One region of the Pseudomonas sp. GW822-FHT06B12 genome, then DNA from elsewhere that is predicted to be linked to it. Evidence: predicted binding sites of a transcription regulator. Region 1 holds the regulator's gene; each other region holds the start of a gene.

What was found. The regulator sigma-54, encoded in region 1, starts transcription at its own class of promoters, with help from an activator protein. The targets are predictions, from matches to a motif close to ANTGGCATNNANNTTGCTNT.
Region 2: AC1RKH_RS16995 (pilin) is a predicted target of sigma-54. The motif match lies at 6,779-6,798, and genes of this name have one in related genera.
Region 3: glnK (P-II family nitrogen regulator) is a predicted target of sigma-54. The motif match lies at 1,176-1,195, and genes of this name have one in related genera.
Region 4: AC1RKH_RS08800 (circularly permuted type 2 ATP-grasp protein) is a predicted target of sigma-54. The motif match lies at 7,030-7,049, and genes of this name have one in related genera.

Annotation. Positions count from the first base shown of each region.
Region 1 is NZ_JBXALR010000005.1:319,583-327,528, reverse strand. It holds gene pmbA (metalloprotease PmbA) at 1-280, shown strand, start outside; gene AC1RKH_RS13915 (HPr family phosphocarrier protein) at 350-628, opposite strand; gene rapZ (RNase adapter RapZ) at 644-1,501, opposite strand; gene ptsN (PTS IIA-like nitrogen regulatory protein PtsN) at 1,504-1,968, opposite strand; gene hpf (ribosome hibernation-promoting factor, HPF/YfiA family) at 1,981-2,289, opposite strand; gene AC1RKH_RS13895 (RNA polymerase factor sigma-54) at 2,399-3,892, opposite strand; gene lptB (LPS export ABC transporter ATP-binding protein) at 4,076-4,801, opposite strand; gene lptA (lipopolysaccharide transport periplasmic protein LptA) at 4,801-5,346, opposite strand; gene lptC (LPS export ABC transporter periplasmic protein LptC) at 5,333-5,905, opposite strand; gene AC1RKH_RS13875 (KdsC family phosphatase) at 5,913-6,437, opposite strand; gene AC1RKH_RS13870 (KpsF/GutQ family sugar-phosphate isomerase) at 6,437-7,411, opposite strand; gene AC1RKH_RS13865 (ATP-binding cassette domain-containing protein) at 7,688-7,946, shown strand, end outside.
Region 2 is NZ_JBXALR010000007.1:35,008-42,953, forward strand. It holds gene acs (acetate--CoA ligase) at 1-7, shown strand, start outside; gene AC1RKH_RS16970 (oxygenase MpaB family protein) at 70-942, shown strand; gene AC1RKH_RS16975 (class I SAM-dependent rRNA methyltransferase) at 1,118-2,134, shown strand; gene AC1RKH_RS16980 (DUF748 domain-containing protein) at 2,242-5,184, shown strand; gene AC1RKH_RS16985 (DUF2845 domain-containing protein) at 5,187-5,483, shown strand; gene AC1RKH_RS16990 (BON domain-containing protein) at 5,649-6,005, opposite strand; gene AC1RKH_RS16995 (pilin) at 6,321-6,731, opposite strand; gene pilB (type IV-A pilus assembly ATPase PilB) at 6,958-7,946, shown strand, end outside.
Region 3 is NZ_JBXALR010000004.1:118,549-126,494, reverse strand. It holds gene AC1RKH_RS10640 (BRO-N domain-containing protein) at 1-337, opposite strand, end outside; gene AC1RKH_RS10635 (accessory factor UbiK family protein) at 723-983, opposite strand; gene glnK (P-II family nitrogen regulator) at 1,398-1,736, shown strand; gene AC1RKH_RS10625 (ammonium transporter) at 1,770-3,107, shown strand; gene AC1RKH_RS10620 (secondary thiamine-phosphate synthase enzyme YjbQ) at 3,321-3,746, shown strand; gene sutA (dormancy-specific transcriptional regulator SutA) at 3,849-4,175, shown strand; gene AC1RKH_RS10610 (HAD family hydrolase) at 4,376-5,080, opposite strand; gene xerC (tyrosine recombinase XerC) at 5,077-5,976, opposite strand; gene AC1RKH_RS10600 (DUF484 family protein) at 5,979-6,704, opposite strand; gene dapF (diaminopimelate epimerase) at 6,718-7,548, opposite strand; gene lysA (diaminopimelate decarboxylase) at 7,553-7,946, opposite strand, start outside.
Region 4 is NZ_JBXALR010000003.1:284,693-292,638, reverse strand. It holds gene AC1RKH_RS08825 (3-hydroxyacyl-CoA dehydrogenase NAD-binding domain-containing protein) at 1-938, opposite strand, end outside; gene AC1RKH_RS08820 (acetyl-CoA C-acetyltransferase) at 964-2,169, opposite strand; gene AC1RKH_RS08815 (c-type cytochrome) at 2,775-3,581, shown strand; gene AC1RKH_RS08810 (transglutaminase family protein) at 3,704-4,507, opposite strand; gene AC1RKH_RS08805 (alpha-E domain-containing protein) at 4,504-5,454, opposite strand; gene AC1RKH_RS08800 (circularly permuted type 2 ATP-grasp protein) at 5,467-6,876, opposite strand; gene AC1RKH_RS08795 (ribonuclease E inhibitor RraB) at 7,177-7,518, opposite strand; gene AC1RKH_RS08790 (hypothetical protein) at 7,730-7,946, opposite strand, start outside.

The sequences.
Region 1 (7,946 bases):
AGACCAGGCGGCGCTGTTGCGGCGCATGGGACGCGGCTTGCTGGTGACCGAATTGATGGGCCAGGGCTTGAACATGGTCACCGGTGACTACTCTCGCGGTGCGGCGGGTTTCTGGGTCGAGAATGGTGAAATCCAGTTCGCGGTCCAGGAAGTGACCATCGCCGGCAACATGCGTGACATGTTCAAGCAGATCATTGCGGTGGGTAATGACCTGGAATTGCGCAGCAACATTCGCACGGGTTCAGTGTTGATCGAGCGGATGACGGTGGCCGGCAGCTAAACCCTTGCTGTTAAGCAAAAAAAGCGCGCCACCCAATGGGTGGCGCGCTTTTTTAATGGCTGCGATCTTTTACTCGCCTTCGCCGAAATAGTCGTTGATCAGCGCTTTCAACGCATCCAGCGCATCCTGAGCTTGATCACCTTCTGCGTGGAGGTGGATCGTCGTTCCCTTGCCGGCGGCCAGCATCATCATGGACATGATGCTCTTGCCATCGACCATCTTGTTCTGGTCGGGGGAGCGGCCCACTCTGATCTCACAGGGAAACTCCGCAGCTTTGCCCACGAATTTGGCGGAAGCGCGGGCATGCAGGCCCAGTTTGTTGATGATTTCAATTTCCAGAGCGGGCATCGCGGTGTGAATCCTTTAGCTAAGGTCGCGGTGGCGAACCTGGACGTTCTTCAGGGATTGTTGCAGGACCTGACCCAGACGTTCGGTCAGGTAGACGGAGCGGTGATGCCCGCCGGTGCAGCCAATGGCGATTGTGACGTAAGCGCGATTGCTGGCGGCAAAGCGCGGCAGCCATTTGAGCAGGTAAGTGGAGATGTCCTGGAACATCTCTTCGACATCCGGCTGAGCGGCCAGATACTCGGCCACTGGCTGGTCCAGCCCGGACTGTGTACGTAGCTCCGTTTTCCAGTACGGGTTCGGCAAGCAGCGCACGTCGAACACCAGGTCGGCATCCACCGGCATCCCCCGCTTGAAGCCGAAGGACTCCACCAGAAACGCAGTGCCCGGCTCTGGCTGGTTCAGGAGGCGCAACTTGATGGTATCGCGCAACTGATACAGGTTCAGATGGGTGGTGTTGACCTTGAGGTCGGCCAGGTCAGCAATCGGCCCGAGCAGATTGGTCTCGTCTTCGATGGCTTCGGCCAGCGAGCGGTTGGCGTTACTCAGCGGGTGGCGGCGACGGGTTTCCGAGAATCGCTTGAGCAGGGTTTCTTCGTCGGCATCCAGATACAGCACATCGCATTGGATGTGCCGGCTGCGCACTTCTTCCAACAGCTCCGGGAAGCGTGACAGATGGCTCGGCAGATTGCGCGCATCGATGGAAACAGCGACCAGGGGCTGCGCCAGTTCGGTGTGAATCAATGCGCGCTCGGCCAACTCCGGCAACAGGCCGGCCGGCAGATTGTCGATGCAGTAGTAGCCATTGTCCTCAAGTACATCGAGGGCGGTGCTTTTACCTGAGCCTGAGCGGCCGCTGACGATGATCAAGCGCATGGTTAGTGACCGTTCTGCTCGTCGAGGACAACCTGATACAAGGCTTCATTGCTGGTGGCGCTGCGTAGACGATCGCGGACTTCTTTACGATCAAGCATGCTGGCGATCTGGCGGAGCAGTTCCAGGTGCGCATCGGTAGCGGCTTGCGGGACCAGCAAAACGAACAGCAGGTCGACCGGAGCGCCGTCGATGGCGTCGAAATCTATAGGGGCGTCCAGGTGCATCAAGGCACTGATGGGCGACTCGCAACCTTTGAGGCGGCAGTGGGGGATGGCGATGCCGTTGCCAAAACCGGTCGAACCGAGTTTTTCACGGGCAATCAGGCTCTCGAAGACATCTTGCATCTCCAGATCCGGCACTTCGCGGGCGATCAGGTTGGCAATTTGTTCAAGGGCGCGTTTTTTACTGCCGCCCGGCACGTTCACCAAAGAACGGCCGGGGGTCAGGATGTTTTCAAGTCGGATCATGGGTTGGGAGTATTAACGACCGGTTGCGCCTTGGAGCTGGCCCTGGGTCTTTTCCTTATGCTTTTTGAGTTGGCGATCCAGTTTGTCGGTCAGGGCGTCGATCGCGGCATACATGTCGTTATGCTCAGCGTTGGCGACCACTTCTCCACCGGGGATATGCAGCGTGGCTTCGATTTTCTGCAGCAGCTTCTCGACGGTCAACGTGACCTGCACATTGGTGATCTTGTCGAAATGCCGTTCTAATCGTTCGAGTTTTTCGCCGATGTAGATGCGCAGGGGTTCGGTCACTTCCAGTTGGTGTCCACTGATGTTGACTTGCATACAGCTTCTCCTTCGTTGCCAGTGCATAAGGCGGCAGGCTGGTTTGCCTGCCACTAGAGCGTGTCCGAAAAGTTTTCGAACACACCCTGGAACGCTATGGCGTAGCCCGTCACATCAACCGCTTGCGTTCGCTCGAAGGCGCGATCCCCAGGGATTCGCGGTACTTGGCGACGGTGCGGCGGGCCACCTGAATGCCTTGTGCCTCCAGTAAACCAGCGATCTTGCTGTCACTCAACGGCTTTTTCTGATTTTCCGCGGCAACCAGTTTTTTGATGATCGCGCGGATCGCTGTGGACGAGCATTCACCGCCTTCAGAGGTGCTGACGTGGCTGGAGAAAAAGTATTTCAGTTCATAAATACCGCGTGGGGTATGCATGAATTTTTGCGTGGTTACCCGTGAAATCGTCGACTCGTGCATGCCGACCGCTTCGGCGATGTCATGCAGGACCAACGGCTTCATTGCCTCATCGCCGTACTCAAGGAAGCCGCGCTGGTGTTCGACGATCTGGGTAGCGACTTTCATCAGGGTTTCGTTGCGGCTTTGCAGGCTCTTGATGAACCAGCGTGCTTCCTGCAACTGATTGCGCATGAAGGTGTTGTCGGCGCTGGTGTCGGCGCGACGGACGAAACCGGCGTATTGCGGGTTGACGCGCAGACGCGGAACCGACTCCTGGTTCAGCTCCACCAGCCAGCGCTCGTTATCTTTGCGCACGATGACGTCGGGAACCACGTATTCGGCTTCGCTGGACTCGATTTGCGAGCCCGGACGCGGGTTGAGGCTCTGTACCAGCTCGATGACCTGGCGCAGTTCATCTTCCTTGAGCTTCATGCGGCGCATCAGCTGGCTGTAGTCGCGGCTGCCCAACAGGTCGATGTAGTCGATGACGAGGCGCTTGGCCTCGGCCAGCCAAGGGGTCTTGACGGGCAGTTGGCGCAGTTGCAGCAACAGGCATTCGCCGAGGTTGCGTGCGCCGATGCCGGCCGGCTCGAATTGCTGGATGCGATGCAGGACGGCTTCGATCTCGTCCAGCTCGATGTCCAGTTCCGGATCGAAGGCTTCGAGGATTTCCTCGAGGGTTTCGTCCAGGTAGCCCTGATTGTTGATGCAGTCGATCAGGGTCACCGCGATCAGTCGATCGGTGTCGGACATCGGCGCCAGGTTCAATTGCCAGAGCAGATGGCTCTGCAGGCTCTCGCCGGCGGAGGTGCGAGTGGTGAAGTCCCATTCGTCGTCATCGTTGCTCGGCAGGCTGCTGGCGCTGGTCTGGTAAACGTCTTCCCAGGCGGTGTCGACTGGCAGTTCGTTAGGGATACGCTCGTTCCAGTCGCCTTCCTCGAGGTTATCCACCGTGGGGGCGGTTTCCTGGTAGGAGGGTTCCTGGATGTCGGTGTTGGGTTTCTGCTCGATGTTGTCCGCCATCGGGTCGGCGTTATCGAAGTCGTCGCCTTCTTCCTGGCGTTCGAGCATTGGATTGGACTCCAATGCCTCCTGGATTTCCTGTTGCAGGTCCAGGGTCGACAATTGGAGCAGGCGGATGGCCTGTTGCAGCTGCGGTGTCATCGTCAGCTGCTGGCCCATTCTCAAGACTAGCGATGGTTTCATGGCAGGGGCTTAACACCTTATTCGCCGGCGCACATGCGCCATCCACTACAGGGCGCCGGAGCGCCAAACATAAGCAAATTATATGCCTGAAACTGAAGTGTTTGCCTAGAGCGCTGTAACAATAAATACGTATAGATTTTTATTGGGACAAGCGCTCCAGCGACTGACCAGGCACCTCAGTGCTTACAGGCGGAACTCATGGCCCAGGTACACTTCCTTGACCAGGTCGTTGGCCAGGATGGTTTCGGCGTCGCCTTCGGCGATCAGTTGGCCGTCGTTGACGATGTAAGCGGTTTCGCAGATGTCCAGGGTTTCGCGGACGTTGTGGTCCGTGATCAGCACGCCAATGCCCTTGGCCTTGAGGTGATGAATGATCTGCTTGATGTCACCCACCGAAATCGGGTCCACGCCAGCGAAGGGTTCGTCGAGCAGGATGAATTTCGGTGCCGTGGCCAGGGCGCGAGCGATTTCCACGCGGCGACGTTCGCCACCGGAAAGGCTCATGCCGAGGTTGTCGCGGATGTGGTTGATGTGGAATTCCTGCAGCAGGCTTTCCAGCTCCTTGCGACGACCGGCCTTGTCGAGTTCCTTGCGGGTCTCGAGGATGGCCATGATGTTGTCGGCGACCGAGAGTTTGCGGAAGATCGACGCTTCTTGCGGCAGATAGCCGATACCCGCTTGTGCACGACCGTGCATTGGCTGGTGGCTGACGTCCAGGTCGTCGATCAGTACGCGCCCCTGATCGGCTTGGACCAGGCCTACGATCATGTAGAAGCAGGTGGTCTTGCCGGCGCCGTTCGGGCCAAGCAGGCCGACGATCTGGCCGCTGTCGATCGACAGGCTGACGTCACGCACGACCTGGCGGCTCTTGTAGCTCTTGGCCAGATGCTGAGCTTTCAGAGTTGCCATTACTGGGCCTTCTGCTCGTCGGTTTTCTTTTTCGGCTGGATAACCATATCGACCCGTGGGCGCGGCGCAGTAACCGAGGCACCGGTGGCACGGCCTGCGTTAGCAACCTGCTTGACGGTGTCATAGACGATTTTCTCGCCTTCGGTGGTGTTGCCTTCGTTGATCACTTTGGCGCGGTCAATCAGTACGATGCGGTTTTGCGCGGCATGGTACTGGATAGTCACCCCATAGCCCTTGACCGGCTGTGGATCGCCTACCTTCTGCAACTGCTCGAAATACGCCAGGTTGCCCACCGAGGTCACGACATCGATATCGCCGGCTTTGGTGCGGGTGATGGTCACGGTGTTGCCTTTGATGATCATCGAGCCCTGGGTAATGATCACGTCACCCTTGTAGGTGGCCACGCCATTCTTGTCGTCCAGCTGAGCGTCGTCAGCCTGAATGCGAATGGGTTGCTGGCTATCGTTCGGCAGAGCCCAGGCGCTCACGCTTCCCAGTGCTGCGCCCAGACTGAGCAAAATAGGGAGAGTTTTAACGAGCCTCATACTGTCCTCTTACGTTCGATAGCAGGTGTATCCTGCTGTCTTTCAAATACGCTTTCATTCCGTTACCAGTCGATACACCACCAGCGCCGTCGATTCTAACGGCTTGCTCGGTCTGCGCATATTGCTGTTGCGGGAATACAGTCATACGACTACTGGTAATAAGCATCGGACGGTTCTGCTCATCGGTCCGTGCGATACGAACCGAGTCGATCAGCTCGACTTCAGTGCCGCCCGAATTGACTTCGCCACGCTCGCTCTGGACGTGCCAGGGGAAGGCGGTGCCCCGATACATGTTCAGGTCGGGGTTGGTCAGCAGGGTTATATCGGTAGCTTTGATGTGTTCGACCTTGTCGGACGTCATGTCGTACTGCAATTTGCCATCGGGCAGGTACTGCACGCTGTGGGCGTTGATCGCGTAATAGTCGATCTGGCTCTCGTCGACGTGCGCTACCGGCTTCTCGAGGAAGCGTTCCGGGCTGATGTTCCAGTAGCCAACGGCCGCGAGTAGTGCGGCTATGACCCCGAAAAACAGTATGTTGCGAATCTTTTTGCTCAGCATAGGTGGCTCACAGGTACGCGGCGTTAGCCGCTTCAAGGTTGCCCTGGGCACGCAGGATCAGTTCACAGAACTCGCGAGCAGCACCTTCGCCGCCACGGGCCTGAGTGACGCCGTGAGCGTGTTCGCGGACGAAGCTGGCGGCGTTGGCCACTGCCATGCCCAGGCCCACGCGGCGAATTACCGGCAAATCCGGCAGGTCATCGCCCAGGTAGGCAACCTGCTCATAGCTTAGGCCCAGTTGTGCCAGAAGCTCGTCGAGTACCACCAGTTTGTCCTCGCGACCCTGATACAGGTGAGGAATACCGAGGTTTTTGGCTCGTCGCTCGACCACCGGGGTCTTGCGTCCGCTGATAATGGCAGTCGTCACGCCGGAGGCCATCAGCATCTTGATACCCTGGCCGTCGAGGGTGTTGAACGTCTTGAATTCGCTGCCGTCCTCGAGGAAGTACAGGCGACCGTCAGTCAGCACGCCGTCGACGTCGAAAACCGCGAGTTTGATGTTTTTGCCGCGTTGCAGCAGGTCCGTGCTCATTACATTACTCCCGCACGCAGCAAATCGTGCATGTTCAAGGCGCCCACCGGACGGTCCTCGCTATCGACCACGACCAGTGCGTTGATCTTGTGGTCTTCCATGATTTTCAGGGCCTCGGCGGCGAGCATCTCGGCGCGCGCGGTCTTGCCATGAGGGGTCATGACGTCATCGATGGTGGCTTGATGGATGTCGATGGTCCGGTCCAGCGTGCGGCGCAGGTCGCCGTCCGTGAAAATGCCGGCGAGTTTACCGTCTGCTTCCAGTACTACGGTCATGCCGAGACCCTTGCGGGTCATTTCCATCAACGCGTCTTTGAGCAGCGTGCCGCGCACGACTTGCGGCAGCTCCTGGCCCGCGTGCATGACGTTTTCGACCTTCAGCAACAAGCGGCGACCCAGGGCACCGCCTGGGTGTGAAAACGCGAAATCTTCGGCGGTAAAGCCGCGGGCTTCCAGCAAGGCAACGGCCAGTGCGTCCCCCATCACCAGCGCCGCCGTGGTGGAGGAGGTCGGCGCCAGGTTCAACGGGCACGCCTCGTGCTCGACATGAACATTGAGGTTCACCTCGGCAGCCTTGGCCAATGGCGAATCAGGGTTGCCGGTCAGGCTGATCAGTTTGATGCCCAGACGCTTGATCAGTGGCAGCAGCGTGACGATTTCATTGGTGGAGCCGGAGTTCGACAGCGCGAGGATGATGTCGTCGCGGGTGATCATGCCCATATCGCCGTGACTGGCTTCGGCCGGGTGCACGAAAAAAGCCGTGGTGCCGGTGCTGGCAAGGGTCGCTGCAATCTTGTTGCCGATGTGCCCGGACTTGCCCATGCCGACCACGACCACGCGGCCTTTGCTGGCCAGAATCATCTCGCAAGCGCGTACGAAATCCGCGTCGATATGGGCCAGCAAGCCTTCTACGGCTTCAAGCTCGAGGCGGATGGTGCGTTGTGCAGATTGAATCAGGTCGCTGGATTGGCTCATGTCAGAAATCGTATAGCCTGATGAAAAGGCGGCGATTATAGCGGTAATGAGCAAATCCCTCACGTTAGTTCGTCGTGCTTTGTTCAGGCTGCTCCCCTAAACGATGAAACTTGCGGCTTTTTGCCTGTCTTGATGCTGAACACTGCGGGCTTCGGCCTTGGGCGCTTTGTATTAGCAGTGATATAGTTCGTCGCCAGTTCGGCCCGCCCAGGATGTATGTGCTCTCGGCAGGGAGCGCGGCGTCCGAGTGAGAGGCTTGCATCGCAAGGAGTTTAGATGAGTGCCGATAACGCCTACGCGGTCGAGCTGAAGGGAGTCTCCTTCAAGCGCGGCGCGCGCAGCATTTTCAATAACGTCGATATTCGCATTCCGCGCGGTAAGGTCACCGGTATCATGGGACCTTCCGGTTGCGGAAAAACCACACTGTTGCGCCTGATGGGCGCGCAGTTGCGCCCTTCAAGTGGCGAGGTGTGGGTCAACGGGCAGAATTTGCCCACGCTGTCGCGCAGCGATCTGTTTGATGCGCGCAAGCATA
Region 2 (7,946 bases), on a different contig from region 1:
CCAATGACTGAATAACCCAGGCGCGGCCACTGGCCGCGCATCTTTTAATGCTGCTGCCACCGAGTTGTCATGGAATTCATCCGTAGCCGTATCGAAACCCAGATCATGAGCCTGTCCGGCCTTTCGCTGGGCAAGCTCGACCTGGAAAACCCCAAGGGCGACCCTGGGCTCTTCGGCCCCGACTCGGTGAGCTGGCAAGTGCATGGCGACTTCAGCAGCATGCTCATCGGCGGTATCAGCGCCCTGATGCTGCAAGCCTTGCACCCGCTGGCGCTGGCCGGGGTCTGGGACCACTCGAACTTTCGTGAAGACATGCTCGGTCGACTGCGCCGCACCGGGCAATTCATCTCCGGTACCACCTTCGGCTCGCGTCAGGACGCCGACTGGCTGATCGAAAAAGTCCGCACCATTCACCTGCAAGTGGTCGGCACCGCGCTCGATGGCCGGCCCTACGCCGCCAGCGATCCGGACCTGCTGACCTGGGTCCATGTGGCCGAAGTCAGCAACTTCCTCGCCGCCCATTTGCGCTACCGCAACCCGAATCTTTCACCCGCTGATCAGGACCGTTACTACGACGAGATCGCCTTGGTCGCCGAGCGTCTGGGCGCTCGCGATGTTCCGCACTCACGCCGGGAAGTCGCCGAGTACCTTGAGCGAATTCGCCCACAGCTGCTCTGCGATGAACGCAGCCGCGAAGTGCTGCGGTTGCTCCTCGCTGCACCGTCACCCAGCCGTCTGGCCAGACCCTTCGGTGGGCTGATGATGCAAGCGGGTATTGATCTGTTGCCCGACTGGGCCAGTGACATGCTCGGTGTCCGCCAGAATCCGCTGCAACGCAAACTGATTCGCGCCAGCGTCAATCGCAGTGCCCCGATGCTGCGCTGGGCGGTGCGCAATGGTTCAGTGCAGCGGGCCAAGCGTCGTATGGGCCTGCCGACTTGAAAAAAACTTCAAAGCATCGCGAGCAGGCTCGCTCCCACAGGAGTTTTTTGTTGGTTGTATATTTTATGTACAACACAAAACCAGTGTGGGAGCGAGCCTGCTCGCGATAGCAGCACCTCGGTTTGGCACCAAGCTGTTAAACTCCCGCGCCAAATTCCCCAGCAAGGCGCTTTGCATGTCTTCCTTGAATCAGGCGCTGTGCGCCGCCCTCGATCATCGCCAAGACTTGCTCGCCGAGCTGCACTCGCAAGGCACCGACTGCTATCGGCTGTTCCATGGCAGCCAGGAAGGTGCCGGCGGCCTGACCGTCGACCGTTACGGCCCACAGCTGCTGGTCCAGAGCTTTCACCAGTCGCTGGAGCTCGATGACTTGCTCGCGTTGCACGCGACCATCAATCAGCGCCTCAACCTGGACACCCTGCTGGTCTACAACGACCGCTCACGGGGCAACTCGCGTATTGATCGCGAAGACACGGTTTACCGCGCCGAAGAAGCCGCGCTGGCCGACATGGTCGGCCACGAATGGGGCCTGAACTACCGGGTTCGTGGGCGCCACGCCGGGCAGGACCCTCTGCTGTTTCTCGACCTGCGCAATGCCCGCGGCTGGGTCAAGGACCACAGCGCCGACAAAAGCGTGCTGAACCTGTTCGCCTACACCTGCGGCGTCGGCCTCAGCGCTGCGGCCGGTGGAGCCCGGGAAGTGTGCAATCTGGATTTCGCCGAGGGCAACCTCGCCGTCGGCCGCGAGAATGGTCTGCTCAACCCGCAACTGCCAACCATGCAGTTCGTACAGTCCGATTACTTCCCGGCCATCCGCCAACTCGCCGGCCTGCCGATCAGCCTGCGCCGGGGACAGAAACTGCCCAGTTATCCGCGCCTGGAACAACGTCAATACGACCTGGTTCTGCTCGATCCTCCGGCCTGGGCCAAGAGTGCATTCGGCACTGTCGATCTGTTGCGCGACTATCAGAGCCTGCTCAAACCGGCGCTGCTGACCACCGCCGACGATGGCGTGCTGATCTGCTGCAATAACCTGGCAAAAGTCAGCATGGACGACTGGCGTGAGCAAGTGCTGCGCTGCGCAGAAAAAGCCGGACGCCCGGTGCGTGACTGGAAAGTGCTGACACCCGGCAGCGACTTTCCGTCGATGGATCAACAGCCGCCACTGAAAACTCTGATCCTGCAACTCTGACCTCTCGCGAAAAAAACCAGAAAATTGCTGTTCCAGGTGATTGCTTCGCAACCTTAATCGCGTGCCATACTCCAAGGCACTCCGGATCCAGATAGATGAAGCCACACATGCCCAAAGGATTGATTCGCGCCATCGGCGCCTTGTTGACCGCTGTCGCCCTTTATAGCCTGTTGGGGTTTCTGATTTTGCCGGGCATCGCCTTGCGAGTCGCCAATCAACAATTGGCCAACTACGCGACGGTGCCGGCGCACATTCAACGGATCGAGCTCAATCCCTTCAGCCTTGAACTGACGGTGTGGGGCCTGAATATCGGCGAGCCGGGCAAGGAACAGATCGCCTTCGAGCGCCTGTACGCCAACCTGCAAGTCGACAGCCTGTGGACCCGCGCACTGCACCTGGTCGATGTGCAACTGGACAAGCCGAAAACCGAGATTCTGTTCAACAAGGATGGCAGCCTGAACCTCACGCAACTGTTCAAGTTGCCAGCCAGTGAACCGACGCCCGCAGACCCGAACGCCAAACCTTTCCCGCTGCGCATCGACCGGATCAATCTGGCCGGTGGTTACGTGCACTTCCAGGATCTGCGCCCGAGCGAGCCGATCGAATTCCTGTACGACAAGCTCGACTTCGAACTGAAAAACCTCAGTACCCTGCCCGACGACAACGCCGCCATGACCCTGGTCGCTGCTGGCCCGGCCGGAGGTCAGATCGACTGGACCGGCCACATCAGCCTGGTGCCCATCACTTCCGAAGGCACGCTGAAAGTGACCGACGGCAAGATGAAGTCCTGGTGGCCTTACGTGCGTGATGCGTTACCGCTGGTTCTTGAAGACGGCACCCTGAACCTGAGCACCGATTACACGTTCAACCTGGACAAGGGAACCGAACTGCTGCTGAACAACACTTCGGTGAGCATCGCACCCTTCGCCATCAAGGCCCCGGATGGCCGGCCACTGGTGCGCCTTGAGCGCCTGGACGTCAGCGAGACCACGGTCGATCTGGCCAAGCAACAAGTGATCGTCGGCAAGATCCGCAGCCAGAAACTCGAAACCTGGGTCACCCGCGAAGCCGATGGCCAACTCGACTGGCAGAAACTCTTCGCCAGCCAACCGGCCAAACCCGCCACAAAACCCGAGTCAACCAAGGCCCCGGCTGCCGCAGACTCGCCGCAACCAAAACCCGACCCAGCTGCACCGAGCAAACCCTGGCAAGTACTGCTCAAGGATGTAGAGCTGCGCAACTATCAAGTGCACCTGGCCGACCGTCAGGCGCAACCGGCGGTGGCACTGGAACTCGGCCCACTGAACGTCGACGTGAAGAACTTCGATAGCCTCAATGGTTCGCCGTTCTCCCTCAAACTCGATACCGGGCTGGGCAAGCAGGGCAAGATTCTCGCGGACGGGGAAGTCAACCTCGCGCCGATCAGCGCCAAACTCAAAGTCCAGACCAAGGACATCGACCTGCGTGTCGCCCAGTCCTACATCAACCCGTTCATTCGTCTGGAGCTGCGTTCCGGGATGCTCGGCAGCGACTTGGCGGTTGACCTGAAAAGCACTGACCCACTGGCATTCAGCGTCACCGGCAGGGCCCAGGTCGATCAACTGCACACCCTCGACACCCTGAAAACCCGCGACTTCCTCAAGTGGCAGCAAGTGGTGGTCGAAGGCCTGAACTACCAACATGGCGACAGCCTGTCGATCGACAAGATCAACCTGTTTCAGCCGTATGTGCGCTTCATGATCAATGATGACCGCACCACCAACATCAATGACCTGCTGATCCCGCAATCGACCGACAGCGGCAGCAAAACCGTCGCCGCAAAACCTGCCGCGAGCAAAGACAAGCCACTGGGCATCCACATCGGTGGTATTGCCATCAACGACGGCTCGGCGAACTTCGCCGACTTCAGCCTGACACCGAACTTCGCCACTGCCGTTCAACAACTCAACGGCCAGATCGGCACCATCGACAGCCGCCAGGTCAAACCCGCCGCCGTCGACATCAAGGGTAAGGTCGACCGCTACGCCCCGGTGACCATCAAGGGCAGCGTCACCCCGTTCGACCCGATGGCCTCGCTGGATATCGCCACCAGTTTCAAACGGGTCGAACTGACCACCCTGACACCCTACTCCGGCAAGTTTGCCGGTTACCGGATCCGCAAGGGCCGACTCGATCTCGACCTGCACTACCAGATCACCAAGGGACAACTGAAAGCCGAAAACAAAATGGTCGTGGAACAGCTGCAACTGGGCGAAAAAGTCGACAGCCCGGACGCCGTGAGCTTGCCGCTGAAGCTGGCCATCGCGTTGCTCAAGGACAGCGATGGCAAGATCTCCATTGATCTGCCGATAACAGGCGATTTGAACAACCCGCAATTCAGCATAATGCCGATCATCTGGCAGACCCTGCGCAACCTGATCGTGCGCGCCGCCGAGGCCCCCTTCAAGTTCATTGGTGGACTGGTCGGCGGTGGCGGGGCCGAGGACCTGGGCAGCGTGTCGTTCGCCCCCGGTTCAAGCGAGCTGAGCAAGAACGCCGAGTCGGCGCTCGATACCCTGGCCAAAGCGCTCAAGGAGCGTCCGACCCTGCGCCTGGAAATCGAAGGCACCGCCGCCGAAAAGAGCGATGGCCCCTTGATTGCCGAACAGCGACTGGAACGTGAATACCAGTACAACTACTACAAAATGCTCCAGCGCCGCGGCGACAAAGTCCCTGCGCAAGCCTCGTTGCTGGAAGTCCCGGACAGCGAAAAAGGCCCGTTGCTCGAAGCCATTTACCGCACACGCCTGAAAACCCAGCCACCGGCCGAATGGACGCAACTGGGCAAAGCAGAGCGCACCGCCAAACTGCGCGAAGGTGTGATCAAGTTCTGGGCTTCAGACAACGTGCTGCTGCGCCAACTGGGTCAGGACCGCGCCAGCAGCATCAAGGACTACATGGTCGATAAAACCCAGTTGGCCGATGACCGGGTGTACTTCATCGACGCTAACCTGGGTGAGGCCGAAAGCGATGGCCGGGTCGTCACGCCAATGCATCTGGACGCGGAGTGAGTATGAACAACCGATTGCTGATCGGCCTGATACTGGCGCTTGCCGCCAGCCAGGCGTCGGCGGCCGATACCTTGCGCTGCGGCAGTCAGTTGATAAGCGTCGGTGATCGCGCCGGTGAAGTGCTGCAAAAATGCGGCGAACCGGTAGCACGCGACTCCTTGGGTTACAAACGTAGCCCCAACCGCCGGGAAGAGTTTCCGGTTGAAGAATGGACCTACGGCCCGAACAGCGGCATGTACCAATACCTGCGTTTTGAAGGCAACCGCCTGGTACAAATCACCAGCAAGCGCGGCAACTGAAGTTACTACTATCCATTGTGGGAGCGAGCTTGCTCGCGATAGCTGACTAACATTCAACATATAGGTTGAATGATGAATTGCTATCGCGAGCAAGCTCGCTCCCACATTGGTTCTGCAGGGTTCGTTGGATTCCCTTCTCCCGATTCAGGCGAGAAGCCTTGAGTCTTACTTGGTCATCAGGCCATCAGCCGAAACGGCTTTGACGCCTTTGATTTTCTGGGTGATAGCGACTGCCATATCTTTCTGGGATTGGGTCACGGCTACTTTCGACGATAGAGAAACTACGCCTTTGTTGGTTTCGACTTTGATGTCGGTGCCAGGAATACCTTTCTCGGTGACCAGATCGCTTTTCACTTTGGTGGTGATCCAGGTATCGGAAGTAGCTTCCTCGGCCTTGGTCATTTCACCGGCAGCGACCACCATCGGCGACTGAGTGGTTTGCGTGGTCTGCGCAAATGCAGCGTTGGCCATGGTCAGGGTCAGAGCGGTAGCAGTTGCGGCAGCGATAGCGAACGTCTTCATACGAGTAACTCCTGTTCTTCCGGAAAGTCTGCTGCATGCCTTCTCAGCAGGGTTAACAGAGACAGTGCGAAGGCTGTGCCAACTCCCGCATACAAATTAAAACCTTATAAATCAATACATTATCAAAAAATAAAACCCCCGGGATCATGCAAAATGCATGACCCGAGCGTTGTTGACATGCAAGTTGCGGCTTTTATCGAACGCTCAGGGTCATGAATCGCCGGGACTTTTTCGAATGACCGTGCGGCCACCAAAGTGCGGGCAATAAAATGCCTCGCGTCCGCAGAGGCGAGGCATTGATGCTTCGATGCAAGATCAGACGCCAGTGCAACCCTTGGGCGCGTAGTCCTGCAATACCGTGGTCCCGCAGCTCCAGCCAGTCGTTGCTGACCGCGTGAGTGTGATGGTTTTGCCGAGCACCGGTCCTGGTGCATTGAGAATCGTGCAGGCAATAGTGCCTACACCGGTGGCGGCAGTACCCGATGCCGTGATCGTGCAGTTACCGGTAGTTGCCGTGCCGTTGATCAGCGCCAGCGTCGGGTCAGTGCCCTGATTGATGATGTCTTCAAAAGGCACCTTCAGCGCCGAAATTTCCGCCACCCCCGCCGTCACCTTGGCCCGAGCCTGATATTTGGAATACATCGGCAACGCGAACGTCGCCAGAATGCCGATGATTGCCACCACGATCAGCAGCTCGATGAGGGTAAAACCTTTTTGATTATTCATAGAACAGGCTCCATGCATGAGGCGAAATCTCATGTCCTGAACAAGTCAAAGCACAGCACATGCCAAGCCTTTCGCCCCCTGTTTACAGGGTGTCAGACCGACATTAGCCCGGCGCGCACCCCGAGAAACCGCACTATCTGACACTTTTTGTCACCTCAAGAGCGCTGGTGGGGCTCCATCCGTTGACTAGGCTATAAGTCTTGAACTGTCTGTGTCTGGTATTCGAATGAATGACATCAACCTCAGCGGCCTGGCCAAGCAATTGGTGCTGGCAGAACTGCTCACTGACCACAGCGCGCATCAGGCGGATCAGCAAGCCCACCGCAATCGCATTTCCCTGGTCAGCTATCTGGTACAAAACAAACTGGTGAGCAGTCGCCAGGTTGCAGAAGTTGCCTGCGAACATTTCGGCGTCGCCTTCCTCGACCTCAACTGTCTCGACAAGGACACCCTGCCCAAAGAGCTGGTCAGCGAAAAACTGATTCGCCAGCACCACGCCCTGCCGCTCTGGCGGCGCGGCAACAAACTGTTCGTGGGCATTTCCGACCCGAGCAATCACCAGGCGATCAACGACATCCAGTTCAGCACCGGGCTTACCACCGAAGCGATCCTGGTCGAAGACGACAAACTCAATGACGCCATCGAAAAGTTCTTCGATACCCACAGCTCCGGCCTGGAAGACATGGACGACGTCGACCTCGAAGGCCTGGACATCGAGGCCATCGACGACCAGCGCCAGGACACCATCACCGGCCAGGACTCCGACGATGCCCCGGTGGTGCGCTTCGTCAACAAGATGATGCTGGACGCGATCAAGGGCGGTTCCTCGGACCTGCATTTCGAACCCTACGAAAAATCCTACCGGGTGCGGGTACGTACCGACGGCATGCTGCGCGAAGTTGCCAGGCCGCCGATTCAACTGGCCAACCGCATCGCCGCACGCCTCAAGGTGATGGCCAGCCTGGACATCTCGGAACGTCGAAAACCCCAGGACGGGCGGCTCAAGATGCGCCTGTCGAAAAGTAAATCCATCGATTTTCGGGTCAACACCCTGCCAACGTTGTGGGGCGAAAAAATCGTGATCCGGATTCTCGACCCGTCCAGCGCACAGATGGGCATTGACGCGCTGGGTTACGAGCCCGATCAGAAAGACCTGTACATGGCGGCGCTCAAACAGCCTCAAGGGCTGATTCTGGTCACCGGGCCGACCGGTTC
Region 3 (7,946 bases), on a different contig from region 1:
CGGGTTGTTGGGCATCTCTGAGGGCTGGGACCACGTCGTGGGTCAGCCATTCCCGTAGGCCTCGGTATTCGGGGCAGTAGTGATAAACCAGCAGCGCATAGACGCCGGACTCGCTGATCAGCAGCGTATGTTCGATGCAGCCGTGGATGTGCATTGTCACGGTTTGGTGTTGATCAGGGTCGAGTTTGCGTAGAGCGCGTTCGTCGAGGAAAAGCCGAAGCAATCGACCGAGGTCGCGGGCGCTGAACCAAGGCTGGTTTTCCAGCAGCAGGGCGTGGAGGTGGAGTTTGTGGCGGGTGAAGACGTGAGGGATCAGGTAGGCGTCATTGCTATTCATCGATGCAGCTCCTTTTGCTTAAGGGGCTGTCAGCAATCGTCGCCAAACGATTAGGTGGCAGCTATACGCGGGTTGGCGAACCGGAGCAAAAGGAACCCGGCAGACCCGAAGATCTCCCACGCACAGCCGCCATGACTCGAGTCGACGGAAAAAAAGAGCCCGCCATCGGATGGTCGTCGTGCACCTTAAGCTTTCCAGGTCGCCAAACCCAGTGCTGAACATTCAGCTGAGGTGAGCTTAGGAACCGGGGCTTGGCGGCGCAATCGGAAAGCAGTGGTGGTTTTTGTAGGACTCAGCCTGGAAGTGGAGCTGAATCCGGAAATAGCAGGAGGGTCGTGCCGACCCTAATCGCGAGCAAGCTCGCTCCCACAGGGGATTTGTGGGGTCATTCAGCCGGTGGATTGAGCTTCGCTTCCAACTCGGCGACTTTTGTCTCAAGGCTCTCAAGACGTGCCCGGGTGCGCGCCAGGACGACCATCTGGCTGTCGAATTCTTCCCGGCTCACTAGATCAAGCTTGCTGAAGCCGCTTTGCAGCAGGGCTTTGAACTGGCTTTCGATTTCGCTTTTTGGCAGCGGGGTTTCGCCGCTGAACAGGCGGGAGGCGGTGCCGCTCAGGGCATCGAGGAAGTCTTTGGGCGCGAGCATGGGAAATGTCCTGGAAACAATGGCCGGCAGTGTATCACGCAGTGTCTATAGTCAATGGCGCGGGCGCGGGTGCACGCTTTTCGCGCATGTTGCCGGGCGTTGTCGCACCGTTGTTGTGCGTATTGGTGGTGGCGATTGGGCATTGGCGCCCGCGGTATCGACCAAGTGATTGAAATCAGTGGTTTTTCACGAGATGGCAAGCTTTCTGCTTAGTCCCTTGTGACCCATGCACTGATGCAGTCGCTGTGACGAATGCAGTGTGGCAGGCGGAGCGGGGAGTTTCGTCAGGAGCGGTTAACTGGCGTCAGTCGGAAGAGTCGGGCCGACGATGCGTTACAAAGCCAGGCACTGCGCTTAGACTTGAGTCGGGTTTGTTTTCCTGGGGCAAGTCCACCAATTCGGGAGAGAGTTTTCATGAAGCTAGTCACTGCCATCATCAAGCCGTTCAAACTGGATGACGTACGCGAGTCGTTGTCCGAAATCGGCGTGCAGGGCATTACCGTTACTGAGGTCAAAGGCTTCGGTCGGCAGAAGGGTCACACCGAGCTGTATCGCGGCGCGGAGTACGTGGTCGATTTCCTGCCCAAGGTGAAGATTGATGTCGCCATTGACGACAAGGATCTTGACCGGGTTATCGAGGCGATAACCAAGGCGGCCAACACCGGCAAGATTGGTGACGGCAAGATCTTCGTAGTCAATCTGGAACAGGCTATTCGCATCCGTACCGGCGAAACCGATACCGACGCAATCTAAGCCGCCAAACCCAACGCCCCAGGAGAAAACAAAATGACTCTGCGTAAATTCGCAGGGCTAGGAGCCCTGTTGTCCATCGTAATGCCCGGCCTGGCCATGGCGGCAGATCCGGTGGCTCCTCCAGTCCTCAATTCCGGCGATACCGCCTGGATGTTGACCTCTACTGCCCTCGTGCTGTTCATGACCATTCCAGGTCTCGCGCTGTTCTACGGCGGCATGGTTCGTTCCAAAAACGTTCTTTCGTTGATGATGCAGTGCTTCGCCATTACCGGCCTGGTCACCATCCTGTGGTTTCTTTATGGCTACAGCATGGCGTTTGACACGACTGGCATGGAAGCAAACGTCGTCAACCTCAATTCCTTTGTCGGCAGCTTCGCCAAGGCGTTCCTTGCCGGCATCACGCCCGCCAGTATTACTGGCCCTACGGCGCTGTTTCCCGAGGCAGTGTTTGTCACCTATCAGATGACCTTCGCGATCATCACCCCGGCGCTGATCGTCGGTGCCTTCGCCGAGCGGATGAAGTTCTCCGCAATGATGGTGTTCATGGGCATCTGGTTCACCGTGGTTTACGCGCCGATCGCGCACATGGTCTGGAGCGGTCCGGGTTCGCTGTTGGGCGACTGGGGCGTGCTCGACTTCGCGGGCGGCACCGTGGTCCACATCAACGCCGGTGTCGCAGGTCTGGTGGCGTGCCTGGTACTGGGCAAGCGCAAAGGCTTCCCGACCACGCCGATGGCTCCGCACAACCTCGGTTACACCCTGATGGGCGCCGCGATGTTGTGGGTCGGCTGGTTCGGCTTCAACGCCGGTTCCGCTTCAGCCGCCAACGGCACTGCCGGTATGGCCATGCTGGTGACTCAGATCGCTACCGCCGCAGCGGCCCTGGGCTGGATGTTCGCCGAGTGGCTGACCCACGGCAAACCTAGCGCATTGGGTATTGCTTCGGGCGTGGTTGCCGGCCTGGTTGCGATCACTCCGGCTGCGGGCACCGTTGGCCCGATGGGTTCGCTGATCATCGGTCTGGCAGCGGGCGTGGTGTGCTTCTTCTGTGCCACGACGCTGAAACGCAAACTGGGTTACGACGATTCCCTCGACGCCTTCGGCGTACACGGTATCGGCGGTATCCTCGGCGCGATTCTCACAGGTGTATTCGCGGCTCCGTCGCTGGGTGGCTTCGGCACCGTGACCGATATCGCGGCACAAGTCTGGATTCAGTGCAAAGGCGTGGGTTTCACGGTGATCTACACCGCGATCGCCACCTTCATCATTCTCAAGGTGCTGGACGCCGTCATGGGTCTGCGCATTTCCGAGGAAGAAGAGTCGGTGGGTATCGATCTGGCACTTCACAACGAGCGCGGCTACAACATGTAAGCAAGCGCATAAAAATTTGCCCGGCTTGCCGGGCATTTTTTTGTCTGGATTTTGTCTCTGAAAGTACGGCTGAAAGGTTTTTTCGTACACGTTTAGTGGTGTTTGTGGCGAGCGTTTTTTCGCGGCCAATGGCTTACATGATTGAAGGAATATTAGGGCCTTTGTTTTTTCCCAGAGCGCGCTAGAATGCGCCCCGAACGTGCGGAGAACTGTATGTGGCAACAGACGCTGATAACCCTGCAGGCACGGCCCCGGGGTTTTCATCTGGTAACGGACGAGTTACTCGCTGGCCTGCCTGAAATCAAGGCATGTCGGGTCGGTCTGTTGCATTTGTGGCTGCAGCATACCTCGGCGTCGTTGACCATCAACGAGAACGCCGATCCGGCGGTACGTCGCGACTTCGAACGGTTTTTCAATCGGCTGATCCCACAAGGAACAGCCGGCTATGAGCATAACGACGAAGGCCTGGACGACCTCCCGGCGCACTTCAAGGCCAGTTTGCTAGGCTGTCAATTGAGTTTGCCGATAATGGCGGGCCGATTGGCGTTAGGTAGCTGGCAAGGTGTTTATCTGGGCGAACACCGCGATCATGGCGGTGCTCGCAAAGTCCTCGCCACCGTGCACGGTGAAGAGGCATAAACCGCTGGTTACCAGTGGATGTTGATTTTTTTCCGGCGGTCGTCGACAGACGACAAAGCTGGGCTATAACTAATCTGCTTTTCGCAAGTCATGAGGTAGAACATGAGCGACGATGATCTGGAAAACGACGACCTCGAAGTAGGCGACGAAGACGAGACCGAAGAAGGCCTGGAAGCAGCGGCGGAAGACGTTGCTGACGACGATGGCGGTGATGACACGCCGGTCCCGACCGCCAAAGGCAAGGCCAAGGCTGCGGTGTCGGTAGACGAGCTGCCGAGTGTCGAAGCCAAGAACAAAGAGCGTGATGCTCTGGCGCGCGCGATGGAAGAGTTCCTTGCCAAAGGCGGCAAGGTTCAGGAAGTCGAGGCCAACGTGGTGGCGGATCCGCCAAAGAAGCCTGATAACAAGTACGGCAGCCGGCCTATCTAAGCGCCTACTACGTGCTTGCTGAAAAAGCCCGCCGTCGCTGCGGGCTTTTTCATGGGTGAAACAAAAATCGTGGGTTAGGCACAATCCCCTGTGGGAGCGAGCCTGCTCGCGATGAGGCCGTCACATTCAAAATTGATGTTGGCTGACCCACCGCTATCGCGAGCAGGCTCGCTCCCACAGGGGTTGTGTGTCATTCAGGGTCAGTGTTGGGTGTTCCACCGCGCCAGCAACGCCGGCAGCTCGGTCAAACTGCGAATCTCGGCATCTGGCGCCTTGTCGGCTTCCCACACCTTGCCCGCCGGGTTGAACCAGATCGCCCGCAACCCTGCCTGCTGAGCGCCGGCAATGTCATCGCCCGGATGATCGCCGATATGCACCGCGCTTTCTGCGGTCGCGCCGCCGCGTTTCAGGGCTTCGTGGAACAGTCGGGCATCGGGTTTGGCGATGCCGATATCCTCTGCGCACAGGATGAACTTGAAGTAATCCGCCAGCCCCAGCCGCCGCACATCCGCATTGCCGTTGGTGACCACGCCCAAGGCGTAATGATTGGCCAGAATCTCCAGGGTCGGTTGCACCTCGGGGAAGATTTCCAGCTGATGCCGTGCATGCAAAAACACTTCGAAGCCTTGATCCGCCAGTTCGATAGCGTGCTCATGGGCGTAACCGGCTTCTTCCAGGGCATGGAACAGCACCCGGCGACGCAGGGCGCTGATGCGGTGCTTGAGGTTTGGTTCGTGACTCAACACCCGCTCACGAATGCTCCACAAATGATCGACCGGCAAGGCACCGAGGTTCGGCGTGTGCTCGGCCAGCCACTGGCGCAGCACCGCTTCAGCACTGACGATCACCGGAGCGGTGTCCCACAGGGTGTCGTCGAGGTCGAAGGTGATCAGTTGGATTGTCATTGCTCATCGCCTTTGATGCGTTTGGCCCGTGGATGGGCGCTGTCGTAGACCGTGGCCAAGTGCTGGAAGTCCAGGTGGGTATAGATTTGCGTGGTTTTGATGTCCGCGTGGCCGAGCAATTCCTGCACCGCGCGCAGGTCTTGCGAGGACTCCAGCAAGTGGCTGGCGAAGGAATGTCGCAACATGTGCGGGTGCAGGTTTTGCCCCAGTTCGCGCTCGCCGACGGCTTTGACCCGTGCCTGAACGGCCCGTGAGCCGAGGCGTCGGCCCTTCTGGCTGACGAATACCGCATCGTCCACCGGGTTCGCCATAGCCCGTAGCGGCAGCCACAATTCCAGGGCTTCGCGGGCCTTCTTGCCGACCGGCAGCACTCGGGTCTTGCTGCCCTTGCCGAGCACTTGCACCAGACCATCCGCCAGATCCAGCTGTTCAAGGTTGAGCCCGGTCAGCTCCGACAGGCGCAAGCCGGACGAGTAAAACAGCTCAAGAATCGCCTGGTCACGGCGGGCCATGAAGTCGTCTTCAACAGCGCCATCGAGCAGTTGCAGCGCACGGTCGGTGTCGAGGGTTTTCGGCAGTCGGCGCTCGCCTTTGGGGGGCGCCAGGCCGTTGGCCGGGTCGTGGTCGCAAAGGCCTTCGCGGTTCAGGTAGTTATAAAGCCCACGTACCGCCGAGAGCAGCCGCGCCAGGCTGCGCGAGGATTGCCCTTGCGAGTGCAAGCGGGCGATCAGGCTGCGCAGGCGCTGGATGTCCAGCGCGCTCCAGCTGTCGATGTTCTGTTTCTTGCAGTGCGCCAGGACTTTGTTCAAGTCCCGGCGGTAGGCTTCCAGGGTGTGAGGCGACACCTGACGCTCACTGCGCAGGTGCTCGCAGTAGGCGTCCAGTTGTCGTTCCATGGTCAGCGTACCGAGCGTAGCGAGGTGTTGACCCGTGGCAGCACGCGGCCCATGACTTCAGCGATGTAGCTGAGGAACAACGTGCCCACCGAACTTTTGTAGTGCTGCGGATCGCGACTGGCGATCGCCAGGACGCCATGCAGGCCTTGATGACTGATGGTGACCACCGCAGTGGAACCGATCTGCTTGCGCTGTTCTTCGCCAAACAGGAAGTCCAGCTCGTGTTCGCGCAGGCTGCCGCTGACGCATTTGTTTTCCGACAACAAGCCACCAATCGCCTTTTGCGCTTCGGCGCCGGTCACCCAGCGGCCGACCGGCAAGGGCTCGTCGCTGAACAGGATCAGGCTGACAAAGGGCACTTGGAAGTCCTGGCGCAGGCTGTCTTCGACGCTGATGACCACGTCGTCCAGGCTGCTGGCGTCCATCAAGGCGAGTGTCAGGCGGCGGGTCTTGTCGAACAGCCGATCGTTGTCGCGGGCGACATCCATCAGTTGCGAGAGGCGATGGCGCATCTCGATGTTGCGTTCGCGCAGGATTTTCATCTGGCGTTCGACCAGCGAAATGGTGTCGCCGCGTTGGTGCGGAATGCGCAACGCCGGGAGCAGTTCTTCGTGCTCGACGAAGAAATCCGGATGAGCCTCCAGGTACGCGGCAATCGCCGCCGCCTCCAGGCTTTCGGAAGGGGATTCGTCGGGCTGTGGGGCTGGAACCTGAGGCTGATCAGTCATGTATTTCGCTCACTCAAAGACGCACTTGTCCTTCGTATACGCGTACTGCCGGGCCGGTCATCATCACCGGTTGGCCAGGGCCTGCCCACTCAATGGACAAGCGCCCGCCGGGCAGGTCGATCAATAGCGGCGAATCCATCCACCCCTGGCTGATCGCGGCCACTGCGGCAGCGCAGGCACCGGTCCCGCAGGCCTGGGTTTCCCCGGCGCCGCGTTCCCAGACGCGCAACTGCGCACGGCTCCGGTCGATGACCTGGAGAAAACCGACATTGACCCGTGCCGGGAAGCGCGGGTGGTTTTCGATCTTCGGTCCCAGCTCATGCACCGGTGCGTTGTTGATGTCACTGACCCGCACTACGGCGTGGGGGTTACCCATGGATACTGCGGCGAGCTCGACAGTTTGACCATCGACTTCGACCTGATAACTCAAGGCCTGAGCCGGCGCCTGGAACGGAATGTCAGCCGGCACCAGGCGCGGTGCGCCCATGTTGACGCCGATCTGGCCGTCGCTGCGGATATCCAGTTCAATAATGCCGCTTTTGGTCTCGACACGAATCTGCCGCTTGGCGGTCAGGCGCTTGTCCAGAACGAAGCGCGCGAAGCAGCGCGCACCGTTGCCGCATTGCTCGACTTCAGAACCGTCGGCGTTGAAGATCCGGTAACGGAAATCCACGTCCGGATTGCTCGGCGCTTCGACGATCAGCAACTGGTCGAAACCGATACCGGTGTGCCGGTCGCCCCATTGTTTGGCATGCTTGGGCAGGATGTGCGCGTGCTGGCTGACCAGGTCGAGGACCATGAAGTCGTTGCCCAGGCCATGCATCTTGGTAAAACGCAGCAGCATGGGTTTACTCCGGCAGCAGGCTTTCGCCAGCAAACAACTCGGCTACCGTCTCGCGGCGACGCACTTCAACGGCCTGATCACCGTCCACCAGCACTTCGGCGCAACGCCCGCGAGTGTTGTAGTTGGAGCTCATGACAAACCCGTAGGCACCGGCCGAATGCACGGCCAGCAAGTCGCCTTCTTCCAGCGCCAGCTGACGATCCTTGGCGAGGAAGTCGCCGGTTTCGCAGATCGGCCCGACGATGTCGTAGGCGCGCGCCGGGGTTGCACGCGGGCGCACGGCCGTGACGTCCATCCAGGCCTGATACAGCGCTGGGCGGATCAAGTCATTCATGGCCGCGTCGACGATGGCGAAGTCTTTGTGTTCGGTGTGCTTGAGGTATTCGACCTGAGTCAGC
Region 4 (7,946 bases), on a different contig from region 1:
GGTGCGAAACCTACAGGCCGCGAACCTCCGGCATTGATCTCGTTAAGCTGGAACCAGAAGGTGCCGATCATGTTTTTCGCCACCTGGCCGGTAGTCAGCTCGGTGAAGTAGCGGGTTTCGATCAGTTGCGCCGTGTCGAAATCGACTTGAGCACCCTCAACCGCGGCGCAGAGGATCTTCTCCGGTGCCGGCATGCAACCCTGAGTTTTACTGCGCAAAATCGACGGCGCGATGGCCAGCATCTGCGCGACTTTCGGGTGCGACGGTGTACCACCGGGAATCTGGTAACCGCTCATATCCCAAGGCTGTTTGACCGCAGGGTTGGCAACAATCCACGCGCGCGCCTTCGCCAGCAGTTCATCACGATCCGCCGCCAGCTCATCGACCAAACCGGCTTGCAGTGCTGGCTGCGGCCGAACTTTCTTGCCTTCGAGCAAATACGGCAGTGCCTTCTCCAGACCTAGCATGCGCACCATGCGCACCACCCCGCCGCCGCCCGGCAGCAGCCCCAGCGTGACTTCCGGCAAACCGATCTGCACCGACGAATTGTCCAGCGCAACGCGGTGATGGCAGGCCAGGCAGATTTCCCAGCCGCCGCCCAGTGCCGCACCATTGATCGCCGCAACCACTGGTTTGCCGAGTGTTTCCAGCGTCCGAAGCTGAGCTTTGAGTGTCAGCACCATATCGTAGAAGGCTTTGGCTTGGGGCTTGCCGACCTTGATCAACTCGTTGAGATCGCCGCCAGCGAAGAAGGTTTTTTTCGCGGAGGTGATGATCACTCCGGCGATCGAATCCTTGTCGGCCACCAGGCGCGCAACGCAGCCAGCCATGGCGTCGCGGTACACCGCGTTCATGGTGTTGGCGCTCTGGCCCGGCATGTCGATGGTCAGGACGACAATCTGGTCCTGACCTTTTTCGTAACGAATGGCATCAGTCATAAAGGTGCTTCCTTGAAGTCGGGGCTCAGAGGCGTTCAATGATGGTGGCAATGCCCATGCCGCCGCCGACGCAAAGGGTCGCCAAACCGTAGCGCAACTGCCGCACTTCCAGTTCATCGAGCAAGGTGCCGAGAATCGCGCAACCGGTGGCGCCCAGCGGGTGGCCCATGGCGATGGAGCCGCCGTTGACGTTGACCTTGGTCGGATCGATGGCCATGTCCTTGATGAACTTGAGCACCACCGAGGCAAACGCTTCGTTGACCTCGAACAGATCGATGTCCTCGACGCGCAGCCCGGCCCTGGCCAAGGCCTTGCGAGTGGCCGGCGCAGGTCCGGTCAGCATGATGGTCGGATCGGTGCTGGTGACTGCAGTGGCGACGATCCGCGCCCGTGGCTGCAAACCCAACTCTCGACCACGAGCGGCGGAGCCGATCAACATCAGCGCCGCGCCGTCGACGATCCCCGAGCTGTTGCCCGGTGTGTGAACGTGGTTGATGCGTTCGATGTGGCTATAGACCCGCAGCGCGGTGGCGTCGAAACCCATTTGCCCGATCATCTCGAAGCTCGGCTTGAGCTTGCCCAGACCTTCCAGCGTCGACTCGGCGCGAATGAACTCGTCATGATCGAGCAGGACGATACCGTTCTGATCCTGCACCGGCACCAGGGACTTTTTAAACGAACCATCCGCCCGTGCCCGTGCAGCCTTCTGCTGGGAGTGCAGCGCGTACGCATCGACGTCCTGACGGCTGAATCCCTCGATCGTGGCGATCAGGTCGGCGCCGACGCCTTGTGGAGTGAAATGGCTGTGCAGGTTGGTCTGCGGGTCAAGCGCCCAGGCGCCGCCATCGCTGCCCATCGGCACCCGCGACATGGACTCGACGCCGCCGACCACCACCAGGTCCTCGAAGCCGGAGCGAACCTTCATCGCACCGAGATTCACCGCCTCCAGCCCGGACGCGCAAAACCGGTTGATTTGCACGCCCGCGACGCTGACGTCCCAGTCGGCCACCAGCGCTGCGGTTTTGGCGATATCGGCGCCCTGATCACCAATCGGCGTGACACAGCCGATCACGATGTCATCGACCTGGCTGGTGTCGAGCTGCGTACGCTGCTGCAAAGCGCCGAGCAAGCCTGCCAGCAGGTTCACCGGCTTGACGCTGTGCAAGGCGCCATCGGCCTTGCCTCGGCCACGGGGCGTGCGTAACGCATCGAAAATCAAAGCTTGGGTCATGACATCCTCGTACCGCTGGCAGATGAATAATGAGCGAGTTCTCACCTTAGGCTCAGCAGCGGCGGATTCAATGACCGAAGCGCTCAACGGCCTTGACGGTCACGCTCAGACGGACGGTAGTGAGCTATCGGATTAACCGGTTCAGGTCAGCGAACTGTCTAGCAAAAGGCCGGCAAAGCAGCTGGCAATACGCCTCATGCCTTTTTAGTAGCTGTTTGTTCTTATTTGATACGAAATGGATCTAAACCACAGCCTGCGGGGCCCCTAAGGTAAACCTTACGAGGTTGTCGTCGGGTTTTGCCGAGGCGCTCGTGAGAAGGGAACTACAGCGCTTTGCCGTCATGGAGAAATGCAGGCAAGCATTCGACGCTCAGGAAATAACAAAAAAAGGCAGACAGCCATGTTCAAACATTCGAAGGTACGTCAAGCCGGGCTCATTCTATTCGCCACTACGCTGATACTGATTTTGCCGAACCTTACAAAAATGATCGGATAATCAAGCGTGGTTGTTTACGACGCCTCACTAAAAATCTGACTCGCTCGCTACCCGGGTCAGCGTGCGTGTGCCAACCTTTACGGCATACCCACGACAGGATGGCGATCACTTGAAAAGTCTACTTTTGCTCTGGGCCTTGTTGCTCAGCACACCCTTGTATGCTGCGCAACTGGTGCTCGATCTGGGCAGCGGCAGCCAAACCTGGCGGACCGAGGAGTTGCTCAAACATCCTCAGGTTCAGACTATTCAGATCACCGACGATGTGTCCTATAAACGGGACATGAGTTATCGCGCTGTACCGCTGGCGGCGTTGTTGACCGGAATAAAAGCCGACGACCACTTGCAAGCCGTGGCCCTGGACGGTTTCGCTGCCGAGCTGGCTGCCGCGCCTTTGCTCAACACGGAGGGCGCGCAGGCGTGGTTGGCCATTGAAGACCCGGCCAAGCCTTGGCCAGCGCTGGCGGAGGGTAAACCCAGCGCCGGACCGTTTTATCTGGTGTGGACCAACCCTCAGGCCGGGCACATCAGTCCCGAGCAATGGCCTTTCCAGGTCGCCAGTATCAAACGCCTGGCAGCGGTAGGCGTACGCTTCCCTGCCCTGCTTCCAGACCCGGCGCTCGCAGCCAATGACCCGGTGAATCTGGGCTACGCGCTGTTCCAGAAAAACTGCCTGGCGTGCCACCGTGTGAATGGCGCGGGCGATGCGCAGTTTGGTCCTGACCTGAACATTCCCTTCAGCCCAACCGAGTACTTTGGCGCCGAATTCCTCAAGCGCTATATCCGCGACCCGCAAAGCTTGCGCCAGTGGCCACAGGCGAAGATGCCGGGGTTCTCGACGGCGGTATTGTCGGATGAGGAGCTGACGTTGCTGGTGGGGTATTTGAAGCATATGGCGGGGCGTAAGCAGCAGCCCTGATAGTTTGAGAGATGTGGTGTTAGTAAGGGCCTCATCGCGAGCAAGCTCGCTCCCACAGGATTTCCGGCACACTGGAGATCCAATGTGGGAGCGAGCTTGCTCGCGATGAGGTATCCCCAATCTTACTGCTGTTGCACCGAAATCACCGGCGTCGGCGAGACGAACACCTTGGCGTGCATCTGTTCACACCCACCGCCACGGCGCATGCCGCGTACCGGGCAGGCATCGAGATAGTCGAGGCCTACCGCCAGTTTCAGATGACGCTCGGGCCTGGCCAGTTCGTTGGTGACATCGAAGCTGTACCACGCGTCGTCGAGCCAGGCTTCGGCCCAGGCGTGACTGGCCAGGTGCTCGCTGTTTTCGCTGTACAGGTAACCCGACACATACCGCGCTGGAATCCCCAGGCTGCGCGTGCAGGCGAGAAACGCATGAGCGTGATCCTGACAGACGCCCGCGCGCCCGGCGAAGGCTTGAGCGGCGCTGGTTTCGACTTCAGTGGACCCCGGCGTGTAGGTCATGTGCTGGTTAAGGCCATGCATCAAGTCGATCAGCGCTGTGCGATCACGGCGTTGACGACATTCCTTCTCGGCGAACGCACGTAGCGCCTCATCCGCCTCGGTCAGTCGAGTGAAACGCAAGAACGGCAGCGCCGACTGGCTTTCATGTTCGGCCTCACGCAGTTCATCGATGTCCACCTGGCCCCGCGCTCCGATGATGATCGCCTCGTGGGGCTCGTCCATCGTCAGCACGTGCAGGATGTTGCCGAACGGATCGAGTTGCGCGCGCACCGGACGTGGCAGGTCGAGTTGCCAGCTGAGCACGTGCTGACGCTCACTGTCGTGCGGTGTCAGTCGCAAATACTGGATGCTCGCCCGCACCTGATCTTCGTAGTGATAGGTGGTCTCGTGGCTAATGGAAAGTCTCATGCAGCCTCCAGATAGGAACTGTGTATGGCGTTGCCCAACTGGCGCACCAGCGGGATGAATTCGGTCAGCCAGGCGTGCAGGCCTTCGTCGAGGATTTCGTTGATACCGGTATAACGCAGCCGCGCGTCCATTTCCGCTGCCAAACGTTGTGCAGGACGGCCGTTGGCCCCCGGCAGTTGGGCGAGGATCTGATCGATTTCTTCAGTGCAGGCACGCAGCGAACGCGGTACGTCGGCACGCAACAGCAACAGCTCGGCGACATGCCGAGCGCCAGGCGCGTCGCGGTAGATCTCGGTGTACGCCTCGAACGACGACAAGGCGCGCAGCAATGCGCTCCATTGGTAATAGGCGTGGGCGGTGCCATCGCTGACAGCCTCGGCCTGATCGCCGGCCATTTCGTAGCGGGCATCGAGCAGGCGCAACGTGTTGTCAGCCCTTTCGATGAACGTCCCCAGACGAATGAAGCGAAAGGCATCGTTGCGCATGATGGTGCCGTAGGACGCGCCCCGAAACAGGTGGGAGCGTTCTTTGATCCACTCGCAGAAACGGCTCATGCCATAACGGCTGAGGCCCTGTTCGGCAATACCGCGAATCTCCAGCCAGGTAGAGTTGATGTTTTCCCACATGTCGGCGGTGATCCGCCCACGTACCGCGTGAGCACTGGCCCGCGCAGCACCGAGACAGCTGTAGATGCTGGCCGGGTTGGCCGCATCCAGGGCAAAGAAGTGCAGCAATCGTTCGGCGTGCAATTCGCCATGACGCTCCAGGTAATCGTCCAGCGTACCGGTGATCAGCAAGGGCATCGCCAATTCGTGCAGACCGTCACCGCGGCCATCCTGCGGCATCAATGACAGCGAATAACTGATATCGAGCATCCGTGCGAGGTTTTCCGCCCGCTCCAGGTAACGCGACATCCAATACAAATCCGAGGCAGTTCTACTTAACATGGCAGGCTTCCTTCAATCCTCGACCACCCAGGTGTCCTTGGTTCCGCCCCCCTGGGACGAATTGACCACCAGGGATCCTTCGCGCAGGGCTACACGGGTGAGGCCGCCGGGTACGACCCGGGTTTCGCGGCCAGACAGGACAAACGGGCGCAAGTCGATGTGCCGTGGGGCGATGCCGTTTTCGACAAACGTCGGGCAGGTCGACAGGGACAACGTCGGTTGTGCGATATACGCGTGGGGCTTGGCCTTGATGCGTGCGCGAAACGATTCGATCTCTGCCGCAGAGGCCGCGGGTCCGACCAGCATTCCGTAACCACCGGAACCCTGGGTTTCCTTGACCACCAGTTCAGGCAGGTTCGCCAAGACGTGAGACAACTCTGACGGGTTGCGACACTGCCAGGTCGGCACGTTTTTCAGGATCGGTTCTTCGTCCAGGTAGAAACGAATCATGTCGGTCACGAACGGATAAACCGACTTGTCGTCCGCGACACCGGTGCCGATGGCATTCGCCAACACCACATTGCCAGAGCGATAGGACGACAGCAGCCCTGGAACGCCGAGCATCGAATCCGGATTGAACGCCAACGGATCGAGGAAGGCATCATCGAGGCGACGGTAGATCACATCGACGGCTTTCGGCCCATCGGTGGTGCGCATGAACACCTTGTCATCACGTACGAACAGGTCCGCGCCCTCCACCAGTTCCACGCCCATCTCGCGCGCCAGAAACGCATGCTCGAAGAACGCACTGTTGAAGCGCCCGGGGGTCAGTACCACGACACTCGGGTTGTCCAGCGGGCTCGAGCTTTTCAGGGTGTCGAGCAACAGGTTCGGGTAATGATCGATGGGCGCGATGCGCTGGGCGGCGAACAACTCGGGGAAAAGCCGCATCATCATCTTGCGGTCTTCGAGCATGTAGCTGACGCCACTGGGCGTGCGCAAATTGTCTTCGAGCACGTAGTACGTGCCGTCGCCATCGCGCACCAGATCGACGCCTGAGATATGCGAATAGATATCGCGATGCAGATCCAGCCCTTGCATGGCCAGCTGGTATTGCTCGTTGGCCAGCACTTGTTCGGCCGGGATGATGCCGGCCTTGATGATGCGCTGCTCGTGATACAGGTCGGCAAGAAACATGTTCAGTGCCTTGACCCGTTGAATACAGCCGCGCTCGACGATCCGCCATTCACTGGCGGGGATGCTGCGGGGAATGGTGTCGAAGGGAATCAGGCGCTCTGTCCCCTGCTCATCACCATAGAGCGTGAAGGTTATCCCGGCGCGATGAAATAACAGATCGGCCTCGCGTCGCCGTTGTGCCAAAAGCTCGTCAGGCGTTTCAGCTAACCAACGGGCAAACTCCCGATAATGCGGGCGGACCAGGCCGCCGGCGTCGTACATCTCATCAAAATAGGTGCGGATCATGCCGTACTCCTTGTCACCCGGACACCTAGGCTTCGCAAGGCCCGTGCCAGCGGCATAAACGCTTTATTATCAATCGGTTGGATAATCGCCCAATGCACACCGCACCAATCCTGTGCGGCAAATGCCCCAACCTGATCGCCCCCGCTTCATTGCGAAGCAATGCTCATGGCTATTACCAGCATAGCCAGAGTTGATTTCACTGCTCGCGTGCGGCTGCAATTCTCTGATGTTTAATGAACACAAACGAAAACGGCCAACCCTGAGGTCAGCCGTTGCTGAGTGTTGTCGCTGTTCATAGTGTTATGCGAGTAGCCCTCGTACCTCCTGCTTGACGCCCCATCCTTCGATAATCCCACCCAAAGGCTCGACCACCGCCTCAAAGTCCTGTTCGAAGTCACCGATGCCGCCGTAAGTGGCGTACATCACCTTGCTCAACTCCAGATGCCAGGCACCGTCATCACGCACGCTGATCTGCGCATTCAAGGACTCACCGCGAAAATGCCCTGCCGCCCTGCGTGCCCGCTCCTCATCCGGGAAAATGGCGTAGAACTCGATGGGATGGAACCGTGAAAAGTCAAAACCGCCCTCTTTCATGCGGCGCAGCACGCTGCTGCTGATGTCTTCTTGATAGGCTGTGCTCATGAAACGTCCTCCTCAAACTGATGGATAGACTTTCCGTACTCCCTGCGCCCGCAACCGAATGGTGAGGGCGATACGGCAATCAGATTGCCGCCGGGAAACAAGCATGTAGCTGACAAGACCAGACCTTAGCGATCCATTCGCTGATCTCGATTGCAGAGTAGCCCCAAGTCAGAGCTGCTGCCAAGGCCTGGTTGCGAGTCGCATCAAGAGGTTATGCAATTGGAGTGATACTAAGAATTTCAATGCTGTTCTGATCTTTCAGACTTTTGACTGTCGGATCATCGGTTCGACCCTCCAGATCATTGAGATCGAGCTCGGCCGGAACAGGGAGGAGTTTTGCACGAATCAATTGCGCGGCCCGCTCCATCGTGGGTTCTTGATCGCAATCGAATTGCTCCACGGTCTGCACACCATGATCATCAACGAAG